2 linked regions of the Prochlorococcus marinus str. MIT 0917 genome follow. Each later gene encodes a partner of the first gene's protein in a complex. Links are inferred from orthologs where the notes say so. Each region holds a gene or a part of one and is shown on either strand. Other genes may lie near its edges.

What was found.
Region 2: the proteins of pheT (region 1) and pheS are in contact, whole or in part, in a crystal structure (PDB 6P24), measured with the Escherichia coli proteins. The link is inferred for Prochlorococcus marinus str. MIT 0917 from one-to-one orthologs.

The regions. Positions count from the first base shown.
Region 1 is NZ_CP114784.1:335,648-344,127, reverse strand. Bases 1-3,082 are described here. They hold pheT (phenylalanine--tRNA ligase subunit beta), read left to right. Parts: upstream 1-345; coding sequence 346-2,820; downstream 2,821-3,082. Other genes in these bases: rpmG (50S ribosomal protein L33), read right to left, coding at 32-229; rpsR (30S ribosomal protein S18), read right to left, coding at 1-4. Outside these bases: O5637_RS01800 (molecular chaperone DnaJ), read right to left, coding at 3,533-4,570; O5637_RS01795 (hypothetical protein), read left to right, coding at 4,764-4,943; O5637_RS01790 (ATP adenylyltransferase), read right to left, coding at 4,963-5,799; O5637_RS01785 (hypothetical protein), read left to right, coding at 6,306-6,533; metH (methionine synthase), read right to left, coding at 6,567-8,480.
Region 2 is NZ_CP114784.1:816,821-825,066, forward strand. Bases 2,632-5,479 are described here. They hold pheS (phenylalanine--tRNA ligase subunit alpha), read right to left. Parts: upstream 4,636-5,479; coding sequence 3,628-4,635; downstream 2,632-3,627. Other genes in these bases: O5637_RS04860 (NAD(+) kinase), read right to left, coding at 2,632-3,533; surE (5'/3'-nucleotidase SurE), read left to right, coding at 4,703-5,479. In the rest of the region: bifunctional diaminohydroxyphosphoribosylaminopyrimidine deaminase/5-amino-6-(5-phosphoribosylamino)uracil reductase RibD, read right to left, coding at 1-468; O5637_RS04845 (DUF3122 domain-containing protein), read right to left, coding at 471-965; O5637_RS04850 (hypothetical protein), read right to left, coding at 949-1,236; precorrin-6y C5,15-methyltransferase (decarboxylating) subunit CbiE, read left to right, coding at 1,335-2,618; more of O5637_RS04860, read right to left, coding at 2,625-2,631; more of surE, read left to right, coding at 5,480-5,491; O5637_RS04875 (DUF3611 family protein), read right to left, coding at 5,495-6,058; O5637_RS04880 (bifunctional riboflavin kinase/FAD synthetase), read left to right, coding at 6,086-7,039; O5637_RS04885 (thiamine phosphate synthase), read left to right, coding at 7,197-8,243; sulfur carrier protein ThiS, read left to right, coding at 8,240-8,246.

The sequences.
Region 1 (8,480 bases):
TCATTTTTAAAAAGTGTATAAAAGGAAATGATTATTTAATTTCTCTATGAATAGTCATCTTATTTAATTCAGGGCAGAATTTTTTAAGTTCAAGTCTCTCAGTAGTGTTTCTACGATTTTTTTCTGTAGTGTATCTAGATACTCCTGCAGAACGCTTTTCTGAGCTAGGAACAGATCTAGACTCCGTACATTCTAAAGTGACCACTATTCTGGTACCTTTTTTAGCCATATGAACTTAGCTCAACTTTTGTGAGTCTAGGGAACAAAGTACAATCTTACTAGGCTAAGCACCCTTTTTTATAAATTCATTTGAGAACCAATGTTTAACTCTTGTATGGGCAAATCATGAAGGTATCAGTTTCTTGGCTAAAAGATCTTGTCGAATTTAACAATGATATTGATGAATTGGCTGAAAAGCTTTCAATGACAGGATTTGAAGTTGAATCATTAGAAGACTTATCAGACCAAGCAAAGAATGTTGTTATTGGTTTTGTTGAGAAAATCACTCCGCATCCAAACGCCGAAAAGCTCAAAGTTTGTTCAGTAGATGTTGGTTTACCCAAAAAGCTAAGTATTGTTTGTGGTGCACCAAACGTAAAAGCCGGATATCACGTCCTTGTGGCGAAGGTTGGAGCCTATTTATCATCAAAATCATTAAAAATCAAATTATCTAATTTACGAGGCGTAGAAAGTGCAGGAATGATATGTTCATTGGATGAATTAGGGATTGAAAGTAGTAATGAAGGTATAGAAATTCTTGAAGAAAGTGAAACAAATATCCCTCCAATTGGTTCAAATGCTGTCGAATATCTTGGCTTGAATGACACCATAATTGAATTAGCTATTACTGCTAATAGACCTGATGGTATGTCTATGGCTGGTATAGCACGAGAAATATCAACCATAACAAATTCAAAATTAACATTACCAACTTTAAATTTCAATAAAGACTTTGAAAAATTTCAGCCACAAATAAGAGAAAAAGAAACGATAGGATCAGACTTTATTTATTCACTTACGTATATAGATAATATAGATAATACTGGAAAGATAAATAAATCTATATCTAATAAATTAAATTCATTAAGACAAAATTGTATAAACCCTGTTGTAGACATAACAAATTTTTTAATGCTTGAGCAAGGCCAGCCACTACATGCCTTTGATGCAGATCTATTAGATAATATAGTTGGTAGAATAGTTATGCCAAATGATTTTGGTATTAGAAATGGTAGAGAAGGCGAATCATTTATTGCACTCGATAAAAAAGAATATAAATTAAATGAAAATATAAAGGTAATTACATGCGGCAATTATCCAATTGCAATAGCTGGGGTTATCGGAGGAAACAACAGCTCTGTAAGTGCTAAAACCACAAGAGTTTGGTTGGAAGCGGCTGTATTTACTCCTACATCAGTTAGAAATAGTAGTAGAGAAATAGGGCTAAGAACCGAAGCAAGTAGTAGATACGAAAAGGGTATATCACCTAATATGACAACTGCGGTTTCACTAAGAGCTAGTGATATTATTTCCTTTGAATTAGGTGGTAATATTAAATCGAATCATGTCAATAATGAATTTAATAGAAAAGATATTAATGTCAATCTTAGAATAGACAAAATAAACAAGGTTCTAGGTAAATTAAGTTGCATAGGTAATAATAAATTAGATAAAAAATCTAATACATTCCGTTATCTTAATAAGGATGAAATTGAACCTCTTTTAACAAAACTTGGCTGCGTACTGTCATCAACTGCTAGTGGTTGGGATGTACAAATTCCACCTTACAGATCATCTGATTTAACTAGAGAAATCGATTTAATAGAAGAGATAGCAAGACTAATTGGATATGATAATTTTGATTCAAATATGCCCGATCCTCTTGAGCCAGGAGTACTAACACCTGCAAATTTGGTTGATAGACGTTTACGAAATTCCCTGATCCATAATGGTTTTCAAGAAGTAGTTACTTCATCACTTGTTGGTCCTGATAACACTGATGGAAATGCTGTGATAATAAAGAATCCATTACTATCAGAGACTAGTAGATTAAGAACAAATGTTTGGGATGAACATCTTAAAATTCTTCAGAGAAATATATCATTTGGAGCTGAAGGGTGTTGGATCTTTGAAATAGCAAAGACATACAAAAAAGATAAAGAAAGCTTTGTTGAAACAAATTTATTAGCAGGAGCTTTGACTGGTAATAAACGTTTTAGTAAGTGGGGCACAGCATCAAGACAAATATATTTAGATTATTTTGAAGCAAGAGGAAAACTTAAGCAATCCCTTGAAATTCTCGGAATTGAAACTATTGATAAGCAACATAGCGAAAAAGATTTCATGCATCCGGGTCGTACTTCTGAATTATTTGTTGAAGGAAAAAGTATCGGCTTCTTCGGACAAATACACCCTTCACTCTCCGAGAAGTTTGATCTAATTAAAGAAACTTACTTATTTAACCTTGATTTTGATTCATTGATCAAGGCCGCGACAAGGAAAACCAATTGGACAAGAATTTACAAGGATTATCCCACTGTTCCTTTCATGGAAAGGGATATTGCGCTTATTCATTCAAGAAAATATAGTTCCTTAGAAATAATAAATCTAATAAAGAAAACTGGTAGACCACTTTTAGAGAAAGTGGAATTGATAGACCGTTACGAGGGATCTTCTATTCCCGAGGATTCGGTTAGCCAGGCATTTAGAATAAAATATAGAGATCCTAAGAAAACCCTAGTTGAAGAAGATATAAATCCAATACACGAAAAAATAAGAACCGCTCTTAAAGAAAAAATAAACGCGGACCTCAGAAGTTAGTCTTTCAAGTCTTTTATGCGACTCAGGATAGGTCCCAGAATAAGACTAATATTGGACTGAATAGATAATAATTATTCCTGAAAGTATAAAAAAAGTTCACCGTATATCGTTGGGCGATCAGATTGATTAATTTGCTTTGAATAACTCTCGAATAAATACATTTAAACATTACCTCGTGAACAATTAGAAAATACATCGAGAAAGAATCCTATTAGTCCTAAAAAAGAATCACTACAAGACTAATAATTAGTCTCATACTAGATTTCCGAGAAAGATTGCAATGCTAATTTTGGAATAAGTTTCTAATTAATTCAAATCCTTGGCATCTCATGCTGCATAGCCGTGCATAACTGTCTATAAAGCAGTTATGCAAGCGAGAAAAGCCTTTAATAGCAGTAGAATAGAGTACACAAGCAGTCAATGGACAGAGAATGGACATAATTAGACCCTGGCTGGACCAAATCTAAGAATCTCTGCAAACTGTTTAAGCAAAAGTCCGATTTTTATGCATTTTAAAATGCAATTGATGACTCCTTATACATTTTATATATTGATTTTTATCAAAAAATAATAACTTGAATTCCCCGGTATATCTTCAAACCAATTATGGATTAATTGGTGAAAATATATTCAACACAAATCTGATCTATCAGATCTCATTAAAGTCTATATTTTAGACTCATTCCAAGACCAAAATAAGACTTGCGAGAGTCTAATGTTTGTATAAATCCTTGAGTAATTGATAAGCCTCATTTAGTTTTCTCATGGTTTCGTTTGATCCTCCAGCGTCAGGGTGATTGGAAAGAGCTTGTTCTTTATAGGCATCTCTAATAAAAGAAAGGGTTAAAGATGATCCAGCCTTTGTTGGCAAACCCAATAACTTCAGAGCACCATGAACAGTCATCGTAGACTCAAGGGTTTGGAATGAAGTTACATTATGACTACGTTTGAATTTATTAACGAATCTGCGAATGAGCGTAGGGATTCTACTTCTTAGGTTTTTAGCTGAAAAGGGATCTTCGAGCGCTCCTGCCAAAATAATCACATCATCAAAAGTTACCGAATCAATTTTCCAATCACTGCAATATGAATTAAGCATTTTACAGGCAGCATTCCAAGTAAAAGGAATATTTTCTGTACCATCGACATTTGGCCAGATATCTCTAGCAAGCCATATCATTGAAGCCTCAATGACACTTTCAGTCGGTTTTTGACCATAAAGATAGATCCAATGTTTTTCTGCAGCATCTTTCGCTTTTAAAAGATCATCAATATTAATAGTGGTTATTGAGGTATCTTCCATATTTTTAAAAGTTTTATCTTTACTCAAACTTCTCTTTAGGTTTGTAGTTTGTTTTCTAATAAACCCTGGTAATTCAATGCCTGCAGAGACAGTATCTTGTTTATTACTTTGAACATCTTTAGCTTTGACATCATTGATAACTACATTTTTTATTTCAATATTCTTATTTCCACCTATCACAAGTGCTTTTTCTTCCTGGTTACTAATATCTGTTCCATTATGAGCAGATGAAGAATCATGATTTCTATTATGATTAATATCTAGTTGTTTATTTTCAAATATATCATCATCTAAATCATTAGATAAAATAACCTCTAATAATCTCTCGAAAACTAGTCCTCTAGCCCTAAATCCCCACTCTTTACGAAGTCGATCGACACCATCAACTAGATCAATTGGTAAATCAATTGATATTCTCTTAACTTCCTTGCCTTCCCCTTCTGCCACAAGACCCTTATATCTAGTCTCATATTAATAGCCTTTTTATCTTCAAGACACTTTTAGCTTTGAATTTATATAATTAATCTCTAATTGAGAAATATATTAAAAATTTCATTATATTATCTAAAAATTAAATTATGGCCGCGTCGATCAATATTATTATGTATTATTTTTCTAATGAATAAAAAGGTAATCAGAAATGAACTTCTGCGGCTCATCAAGAAACTGGAGTGAAAGAAAAAAATTTTTTCAAGCAAAGAAATTAAATTTTTTAATTTCTGTTAAAGAATCTTATGAAAGAAAACTTGCTGCTATCACAGCATCAATATCAAAACTTGAAGAACAAATGAACTCAACAACTCCTAGTGTCGAAGGCTAAATTAACTTTAATCTACTTCTTAAATTACATCCTTTAATATTCTTTCTGGACCAAATTTAATAAGAGTATCGACATCAGATCTTTTTGTTCCAAGAAAATAACCAGCGAACCCAAGAGCATTTATACTGAATCCATTGGATCTATCAGTTTTACGTGTAATCAGTGCAATCCATTCTGGTGTTATAAGTAAATTATAAGGTTTTAAAGGTTTATTGATTAAATCAATATCACCTATTTTCATCTCTTTAGCCATAGACTTATATGAGCTAAATAAATCATTCGAGTATAAGTCTTTATTTATATTCCTTGGTCTAATTGATATACAGTGAGAAATTTCTGAATTGGTATCAATGGTATTATTTAATAAAGAGCAAAACCATTCATATCTAGGACAAATATTCTCATTAAAATGTCTTGGTAATAATTGAAAATGTCGATGAGGCTGACTAGCACCAGCTTCTTTACTACTATTAAAAAACCATAAACCAGTAGTATCATTATCAACATTTAGGATAGCTTCAAAGTCATCTTCATTTAGCCAGCCATTTTGTGGTTTCCAGCAATTAGTAATTAATAAAATATGCCCTATCTGTACTGGATATTTATTTAATATTAGTGTATGTTTATCATTTATTGGCAGTATATGTAATCTAGTATCCCAAGGAATAAATGGATTTCGTTTAGGTCCATATTCTATTAAATACTTAGGTATGGGACTTTTGAGAAAACGAAGCTCAAAATCAAAACATTTTTCACTATATTTATATTTTATAGTATTCAGAGGAATTACAGCTCCGCAGTTAACAGCTTTTTTACTAATCTCCAGAGCTTTTGACCATATAAATTCGCTCTTCACCTAAAATAGACCTTTGATAAATCATGTTTATACATTATATAATTAATAATCTATAAATTTAAAATTTAAATAAAAGCTTATCAACCAACGGCAAATCAATCATTAAAAAAGCTGAAATAATCAATCATCAATCTAGAAATCATTAAATTTAAACGTAACAAGCCAACCAGCGAATGAACGATCATTGGCATGCTCACCCTTGGTTCGAAGCATTAGGGGCGATTTTCGGGCTTTTAGAGAGCACATGATTCCTCATAAGTCCCGTTGTTTATTGCTTAAAAATTGCTTGAAAATAAATTTATCCAATTAAAAATCAAAAGGTGAAATTCATGAATTATTTTTTTTAAATCAGTAATTAGCTGTAATCCACTGCACTGCAACCGTTTTCGGATAACAGAAGAAAATTGAAATTTATCAATTTGCAAAATAGTTTCAGATTATTGGCAAATAAGGTTGACGAAAGCAGGGGGGAAAGAGGTAAAACCTCATTCAGTAATGTGTCCTCAATGGATTGGGACTTTTCTGAAGACGAAGCTTTTTTAGCTCTATGCGATGCGTTTCGCGAGAGCGGTGAAACATCTGCCATGGAATTTTTGGCAACGGGCGAGGGTGCTTTTCACTTTCAGGAATTAACTCAAAATGCTGCCGGAGAGGGCATTGATTTAAGTGACTCAGAATCAATGGCTGAGTTTCAGATGGAAGTATTAGAAACTATTGATGAAATTAATAACTAATTTTTAAATTAATTTAGAAATTGGGGACAATATTCAAATTCCAAAGTATTTAGCTACTGGATGTAAGGCAACAATAGCTGTTGTACTTTGTTCAGGATGAAGTTGCTCACTTTCATCCATAGAGATGTTAATTTTCTTAGCATCAAGCCATAACAATTGTTTTCTAGAATCTGATACTTCAGGACAAGCAGGATAGCCGAAAGAATAACGGCATCCTCGATATTTAACATCTAAAATATCCTTTATATTGCCTGGCTCATAAGATTCAAATCCACATTCAATCCTAATAACGGAATGAATATATTCAGCAAGTGCTTCTGCAAGTTGCACGGTCAAACCATGAAAAAATAGATAGTCAGAGTATGAATCTTGACTAAATAATTGGTGAGAATATTCACTAGCTCTTTCTCCCATTGTTACAGCCTGCATTGGCAAATAATCTGAAGGCTGTTTGTTATTTAAATCATTATAAAAATCTGCTATACAATATCTTTTCCCAGATCTTTGCCTAGGTAATAAAAAATCACCTAAAAGACTTTGGTGATCTTTATCATATACTTTTAAATTATTACCAACTCTTCCACAAGGAAAATATCCATACACTAATGATGGATTAATCAGCTTTTCATTGATTATTTTATTCATCCAGTAATCTAACTTCGGTTCTGCCTTCTGAAGTAAAAAATCCTTATAATCAGAAGCAGACATCTGTTTTGAACGTTTCATTTGCCATTGGCCTGCAAATAAAGCATTACGATCTAAGAATTTATAAACCATAGTTATGTCTATGTCTTTTTCTAATAAAAACTTTGGGCCTATAAAAGGCGGTTTAATAGGTTCTATTTGAGATATATCTTTTGATCTTGAGTTGTCTTCAATAGGCTTATCCTTGATTTTGTTGGTACTAATTTTATCTTCAGTATTGGTATTTTTATAATTACCAATAGTGATGCCCTCAGGAGCACCTTCTTTAAAGCCTGATAGATTATCCCAGTTATTTAATTCCTTTGCTTTCATATATGAATCCATAAATTTCAAATCTGTAAAAGCATCTTTACCATAAATAACTTTCCCTCTATAAACACTTGCACAATCTTGATTAACAAATTTTGGAGTCAGTGCTGCACCACCAAGAATAATAGGAACAGAAATGTCTTCTTCATTTAATGCTTTAAGATTATCCTTCATAAATGCTGTTGATTTAACTAGAAGTCCACTCATAGCAATGCAATCGGCGTTATGCTCTTTCTGAGCATTGATTATTGAATTGACTTCTTGCTTGATTCCTAAATTAATAACTTCATACCCGTTATTTGATAAAATTATATCGACCAGATTTTTGCCAATATCGTGAACATCACCCTTAACTGTTGCGATAATAAATTTTCCTTTTGATTGGTTAACCTCAGATTTATCCATATATTGCTCTAAATATGAAACTGCGAATTTCATTGTTTCTGCAGATTGGAGAACAAAGGGTAATTGCATTTGACCCGACCCAAATAATTCACCAACAACTTTCATGCCATCTAATAAATATTCATTAATTATTACTAAAGGTTTATATTTCTTTAATGCGAAATCAAGATTTGAGTGTAAATTAGTTTTTTCACCATCAATAATATGATTCTTTAATTTTTCTTCTATTGGTAATTTAATATCATCATTATTAGTACTTTTATTTAAAAGTGTCTTTGAATCATCGAAATAACTAGTTAAAGTTGTTAAAGGATCATATGTGCATACTTTATTTTCAAATATTCTTCTATCATAAATAAGATCCATGCAAATTTTTATCTCTTCTTCACTTATTTTGTTTAGAGGTAAAATCTTGGAAGGAGAAACAATTGCAGAATCAAGACCGGCCTTAATTGCTTCATTAAGAAAGATAGAATTAAGAACAATTCTTGCACTAGAAGATAATCCAAAACTAACATTTGAAATTCC
Region 2 (8,246 bases), 480 kb from region 1 along the record:
AGGACGACCATGACGAACTCGAAAACTAAATTCGCGATTAACTAATTCACATTCTTGACTCAAAACCCCCTCGATAACTTCAAGTCCAGAGTCTTTTAATCTTGAAATTCCATTGCCTGAGACTCTTGGATCAGGGTCAACCATTCCAATGACAACTCTTTTTAAACCTGCTTTTATTATTGCTTCTGTACATGGGGGGGTTAAGCCTTGGTGGCAACAGGGTTCTAACGTTACAACGATTGTCCCATCAATCGACTTCTCTCCCACTTGAGCAAGTGCTTCTATTTCGGCATGAGGGTTCCCTGCACCTGTGTGATATCCCTCTCCAACAAGTCTTCCACTTGAATCCAGGACAACAGCTCCTACAAGGGGGTTAGGGCTAGTCATACCTTCAGCTAGTAAAGCCAGTTGGATTGAACGTCTCATCCATGGCACCCATATTTTTTGATCCTCAGGCAAATTAATCATTTTTATTCAGCCAATGATCTCCATTCACTTACTAAGTATGGCGGGATTGGCAAATCATTTATCACGCCAGGCAAGCTGAGTCTCAATGGTCTATTTTTATCCAACTCGGCAATCAAATTGCTTAGTTCAAATTCTGCAGCAGAGTCATTCAAAATTTCAACCTTGATTTTACTGTTTTTAGTTATGTCTTTTAGATCCCAAGTCTTTCTCCCCGATTTAACTGTCAAGTTAGTTGGATGATCAATCCTTAATGAGCCTGGATAACCCACAATTCTTAAAATTAAATTATTAGACTTTATGGAACTTGGATAAACGATAATTTGCCAAGTTTGATAATCCACGTCTTTGAGGCTCTCAAGACTTCTTTTAATCTCTTTTTTCTGATCATTTGAAGTAACTGTTGAATCTGCATAACCTTTATTTGCGTTAGTAAAAAAACAACAACAAATCAAAAGACAAGAAATTATTATGCGAAATAAATCACGAAATCCTTCCATCACTAATATCGGAAATCTCTGATTCAAGTAGTGCATCTAATGCTAATGCTGAGCGAACGAGTGACTGATATTTCTTAATGATACGTCGATTACGTTCAACTATTTTTGAAGGATCAGATTTTTCTGAATAATTAATAGGGTTTTCAAAGACTTGAACATCATCATCCATCAACTCTAAATCTTTTTGTTGCTTAATCAGAGCTATCAAAATTTCATGTAGTCGGGATCTTCTGGTTAAGTGACCCTCCGCTTCGTTTTTTTTAAGATTCACAAAACCTTTAAGATAACTATTGAAGTTTTAGTTGATTTTAATCAAAAACATAGTAATGCTATAAAAAGGAAATTTTTCTTCGTCCATTTATTTAAACCATGCCTAATGAGTCAAATCAGATACACGTAATGGGAATTGATACTTCAAGTACTGAAAGTTTTTTTGAAACTAAAAAAAAAACAATTTTTAAAGCTGAAATAATCACTGGTCCGCGAAGAATTTTAGATTCATTCAAAACCTGGTTAAACGATAAAAATTTAAAAAATCATAAATTTGAGTTCATTGAAACTGACAAACTAAATGACTTTATAGATCAATTAAAAAAGAAAAAGAAAACAACAATTGTGTTTTCCGGAGGTGATCCTCTTTGGTTTGGAATCGGTAGATTATTAATTCAAAACTTTCCTTTATCACAACTTCATTTTGAGCCTGCCGCTACCTCTTTTCAACTGGCTTTTTCCAGACTTGGAAAACCTTGGCAAAATACACAATGGATCAGTCTTCATGGAAGAGACCCAATTCTATTTGAAAAAGCAATTAAAAAGCTTCCTTCATCACTTGTGGTTTTAACTGACTCTAATAAATATGGTGCCAAAGAGGTTTATCAATTACTTAATTCACTAGGACTTGAGAGGAAATATCAATTTTGGACTTTTGAAAGGCTCGGATATCAAAATGAAAGAATCATAAAAATCAATTCAATTAGGGATTTTCCAACGGATATAGATCCATTGCATCTTGTTATTCTTTTTGAGAAAGAAGAGCCGCTAATAAAATCAAAAGATTTACCTTTATTTGGAATCGAAGATTCATTTTTTCTTCAAAATCCAGACTGCCCTGGATTAATGACAAAAAAAGAAGTTAGGGTTCAAATTCTTGCCGAACTTAATCTCCCCAATAAAGGTGTGATATGGGATATAGGTAGTGGCGTAGGTAGCATAGGCCTAGAAGCACTAAGGATATCTCCAAACTTAAAATTAGTATCCGTTGATAAAAGGATTGGAAGTAAGAATATTATTGAAGAAAATGCAAGAAGGCTTGAAGTTAATCCATCTTTAATAATTGAAGACGAAGCATTAAATATATTCAAAGGAAACAAACTCACATATAATCTTTTACATCCAGATAGAGTTATTATAGGTGGTGGTGGATCAAAATTAAATTTAATTATTGAAGAGACAATTAAGCTAATAAATAGTAATTGTGTAATAGTAATACCACTAATATCATTAAAATCTATATCAAGATTAGAGTCAATTTTAAAGCCTAAAGCACACAAGTTTTCTATCAGCCAACATCAATCTTATAGAGGTGTAAGTATTGGAGATGATATAAGATTATCTCCTTTAAATCCTGTTTTTATTTTGAAAGCTGAAGTTTAATCATTTTCATATTTTATCAGGTTTCGCAACGTGGGGTAGACCCCAACCTAATTTATTTCTTAGAACTTGAAAGAACTCATGATCAGAAAGTCTAATAAATTTAACTGGATGATCACTTTTTCTAATTAGGACTCTATCCTCTGGCCACACATAGCAGCCGGCACTACCATCTACTACCATCATTAATCTTTCAGGTGTAGCAGGGAAAACTGTTACTGGCTCTTCATTGCTAAAGACAAGCGCTCTTGAAGCCAATGAATGAGGAGAGACAGGGGTAAGTTGCAAAACCGGACAATCAGGAGTAATTACTGGCCCCCCAGCACTAAGTGAATAAGCAGTTGAGCCAGTAGGAGTAGAAAGAATTACACCATCTGCAGAAATGTCTACTGGTGCATGGCGACCAACAGAAATCTCAAAATGACACATGCTTGTCATAGGTTCTCTATGTAATGCCATTTCATTGAGACAAAGAGCTTCCCATCTACATTGATCACCTCTCATAACACTTACTACTAAGCTTGTTCTCTCTTCAATATTCCATCTCCTTGAAACTAAATGTTTAAAAATCTTATCTATATCTGAAAGGTAAGCCTCAGCCAAAAACCCTAAATGCCCTGTATTTACAGTAAGTATGGGGATACCCAATGGTGCTGTCTGTCTTGCTGCAGACAATACGGTCCCATCACCTCCTAATACAACGGCAAATGAAATTGAAGAATCAAAGCCATCTGGTATGCATGAATTGTATCCTTGTGAACTCATATATTGATCAGGATTAGTAAAACCTAATAAACCGCCTGCGCTACTAACTCTGACAACTTCAAAACCAGAATCTTCTAGTTTCTTGTGAAAAGTTTTTGCTGTCTTCACAGCAAGATCTTTCCCATCATTAACGATCAGTCCTACTCGGGGCACCGATCATACTTCACAAACTATTGATCAATATTAGCAATTAATGTCAAAAATATTTATTTAATACAATTAAAAGTTAATTCAAAAATATCTAAATTTAAAATTGTTCTAGAAATCTGAGATCACTTGTATATAACTTTCTAATATCATCTACGCCATGACGAACCATGCAAAATCTTTCCACCCCAAGTCCAGCAGCAAAACCGCTATATTTTTCAGGATCTATCCCTAATTTTTCTAGGACCGCAGGATCTACCATCCCGCAACCCATAACCTCTAACCATTTACCTCTCCATTGAACATCAACTTCTGCTGATGGCTCCGTAAATGGGAAATAACTAGCTCTGAATCGAATAGGAAGATCTCCAAAAAACGCTTTTAAAAAAGCCATTACTGTGCCTCTTAAATGACTAAAGTCAAGCTTTTCATCAATTGCTAAGACCTCAATCTGGTGAAACACTGGCGAATGAGTAGCATCAACTGCATCTCTTCGATAAACCCTGCCAGGAGAGACAATTCTTACCGGGGGCTTTTTGCTTTCAAGGCAACGAATCTGAACAGGCGAAGTATGAGTTCTTAAAAGGTATTCACCTCCCAAATAAAAAGTATCTTGCATATCTCTTGCAGGATGGTCAGGTGGAATATTAAGTGCCTCAAAATTGTAGTAATCCTTCTCTATTTCAGGTCCTTCAGAAACTTTGTATCCAAGTCCTAAGAAAAGATCAATGATTTGCTCAGTAGTTGTTATTAAGGGGTGCCGATGTCCTTGAAAAATACCCGTTGGAGGCGCTGTAACATCTATAGTTTCTTTTATTAGTATCTGATTTAAAGCCTGGGTTTTTAAAATTTCAAGCTTTTCTTTTATTAATTCTTGCAATTGAGTTTTTAAAACGTTCGCTCTTTGACCAATTAAAGGTCTTTCCTCACTAGAAAGATTTTTCATCCCTCCCAATAGAAGTGAGAGTTTTCCTTTCTTTCCAAGGAAAGCCAACCTTAATTTCTCTATAGATTCAGAATTTTCAGCAGCAGCAATTTCTTTTGCAGCCTCGCTTTCTAATATTTCAAGCTCATTAATGAGCTGTTTAAGGGATAATGTTGAACTCAATGAATTCCAATCTCAAGTACTAGTTTAATCGGCAACCTGTCCCAGTTCTAAAAACTAATAGCTAAAAATGAAACCATTGAGAATTTTAATTAGTAATGATGATGGAGTTTTTGCTGAAGGGATAAGAACACTTGCTTCATCGGCAGCGAGCAGAGGACATAAAGTTACTGTTGTTTGTCCAGATCAAGAAAGATCAGCCACCGGTCATGGATTAACTTTACATTCGCCAATCCGAGCTGAAAAAGCAGATGAATTATTTGGGGAAGGAATTAATGCTTGGGGGTGTAGTGGTACCCCTGCTGATTGCGTAAAACTCGCACTTAATGAACTTCTTGATCAAAAGCCAGACCTAATTCTTTCGGGAATTAATCATGGACCAAATCTTGGTACGGATATTTTTTGCTCTGGAACTGTTGCTGCTGCACTTGAGGGAACTTTGGATGAAATCCCATCTATGGCAGTAAGTATTGCCAGTTTTCAGTGGAAAAGTTTTAGTTTTGCTGGGAAATTAGCCTTAGATATTGCAGAAAAAGCAATTCAACAAAGTTGGCCAAAGAACTTACTCTTAAATTTAAACATTCCTCCTTGTGAAGAGAAAAAAATGAGGAATTTGGTTTGGACAAGACTTTCAATCAGACAATATGAGGAACAATTCATTCGCAGGGTCGATCCAAGAGGGAACGCCTATTTTTGGATGGCTGGAGAAGCAGTAAAAGATCTTCAATCAGCTGGAGAAGGACCTAAAGAATGGCCAAGTGATGTTTCTCAAATAGCTTTATGCTCTCCCTCGTTAACACCAATACAACCTGATCTTTTTTGGAGAGGGAATCTGGATGACTTGCCAAACTTAATATAAATATTAGTTTTTCCTAAAAATCCTTTGCAATAACCACAAAGAAAAAATCAGACCAATCAAGTGTGCAAATAAAACTTGAGTATTACTCAATACAGAAAGCATTTCTAAAGAAGTAATTGGGTAATTTTCCATTGCTCTCATACCCGTTCCAATAGAAATCCCAGGGGCTTGCATTGAGGCCTGAACGAACAAAGCTCCTGCTAAAGATTGATATCCGACTGACGAAAAAACCAATCCAACCAAATCGACAATCAAGCCTCTCTTTAGTAAGCGACTTGTTTCACCTCTACTTGGTCGCGCATCACTGCCTAAGGCCCTACCAGTTTTCACTATCAACCAACCTTGCCAAAGGCTAAATAGCAATAAAATAAATGCCAATGTAGTGAGAGACAAACCTGGTCCTAATCCCAATGCTCTCTCTGAGTTTCTAGCTAAACTACTACCAACATTGTTGAACAACAAAACCCCCACTACCACTACACCTAAAATTGTTTGAATCCAAAACCGAAGCCAACCAATTCTTCTCATCCCAAGAGAAAGCAATTGAAAGTCGCGTTGATCTGCCATCACGATGAATAAGGCGATAAACCAAACTTGCCATCTAAGCACAAAAATTGCACGTTTATCTTGATTCCTCTCTGTGCCCCTGAAAACGCAAAACTGCCTACATCACTGGCATTAGGTAGTTTTGATGGTCTTCACTTAGGTCATAAAAAAGTAATAAAAGCCATATTAAAAGACCCAATTGGTGTACCAACCGTTGTCAGCTTTTGGCCACACCCACGTGAGGTTCTATTTGGAGAATCAAGATTAAGATTGGATTTACCAAATGAAAAAACATTCCTGCTCGAGCCACTCGGAATAGAACAATTAGTTTTAGTTCCATTTAATAGAAATCTTGCTTCTAAAAGTGCTGAGACATTTGTAGAAGAAATTCTAGTAAAAACCCTTCATGCTCAACATATTGCGGTTGGAGAGAATTTTAGGTTTGGACGCAATAGAGAGGGTGATACTTCTACTCTAAAAAAGATAGGTGAATCTCTAGGAATAAAAATTTCTATTGTTTCTATCCTTGAAGACGATCATGGTCGACTTAGTAGTAGCAGAGTACGAAAAGCACTCTACGAAGGTGATTTAAATCATGCCAAATATCTATTGAAGCGTCCTTACTCCTTTAGAGGGACGGTGGAGAAAGGGAGAGGTTTAGGAAAAAAAATTGGATGGCCAACTGCCAATTTAAAAATAGATGAGCGAAAATTCCTTCCATCATTGGGGGTTTATGCAGCCTGGGCTTCTATAGCAAACAAAAAAGAACGATTCTTAGCAGTTATGAATATAGGCACTCAGCCAACTATTGATCCAAACTCCTTATCAGCAGTAGAAGTACACCTTTTAGACAAAGAAATCAACCTATTAGGACATGAATTAATTATTGAACCTGTGCACAGAATTAGACTTCAGAAAAAGTTTGAGAACATTGAAGCACTGAGTAATCAAATAAGTTTAGATGCAATATTGGCAAAAGAGATATTGACAAAAAAACTCTAAATCTAATTAATTACGGGATAAGCGTTCGATAATCCCCATACGACAAACAAACCTATGCCCCCTAACAAAAAAACGCCCCAAATAAGCACAGTCATATTGTTCTCAGAATCATTTTCCACAATAAAATTTAAATACAAATCATCTAATAAAGGATGACATGAAATCAATGCCTGTCACCCCTCCATCTGATAATCGTATTGCTCAATTAATTGACGCGAACCTTGATCGCGCTAGAGAAGGGCTTAGAGTTATGGAAGATTGGTGCAGGTTTGGTCTAAAGAGGAGTGATTTTTCGATTCAAATCAAAGATTGGAGGCAACAATTAGGAGCACATCACCACAACATTTATCTAAAAGCACGGCTTACATCTGACGACCCAGCTAGGGGCATTTCACATCCGTTACAAACAGTTAGGTCAACCCCAGAGGCTATATTTATTGCAAACTCATCCAGAGTTCAAGAAGCCTTAAGAGTAATAGAGGAATTCACTCGAACAACAGATCCGAATCTTTGTGAAATAGCCAGCAAAATTAGATACAAAACTTATGAGTTCGAGATAAAGGTTCTTAATACAATAGAAGGTATAAATAAAAGACAAACCTTAAAAGATTGTTCCTTATATTTAATAACCTCAAACAGGAGAGATCTCGAAGAGGTTGTTCTTCAGGCTCTAAAAGCTGGTGTAAACATAGTTCAATACAGAGAGAAAGTTTTACAAGATAATGAAAAAATTTCACAAGCTAAAGGCTTAGCCTCTCTTTGCAAAGAATACAATTCACTATTTGTAGTCAATGACCGTATCGATATCGCACTTGCTGTTGACGCCGATGGTATTCATTTAGGTCAAGAAGATATACCAACAAAAATCGCGAGAGATCTCCTTGGAACTGAAAAGATCATTGGCCGAAGCACGCACTGCCTTGAAGACATAAAAAATGCCGAAGATGAGGGCTGTGATTATATTGGTATAGGACCTATTTTCCCCTCTGAAACAAAAAAGCAACTACAACCAATAGGGATTGACTACCTTTCAAAGGGATTAAGTGAAACTGACCTACCGGCATTTGCTATCGGTGGAATAAATAGCTCAAATATCAACAAATTAAACCACCTAAACAATCTACGCATAGCCGTGTCAGATGCAATCATCAACTCCAATGATCCATTTTTAAAAACTGAAGAGCTTCTCAAATTTCTAACATGAACT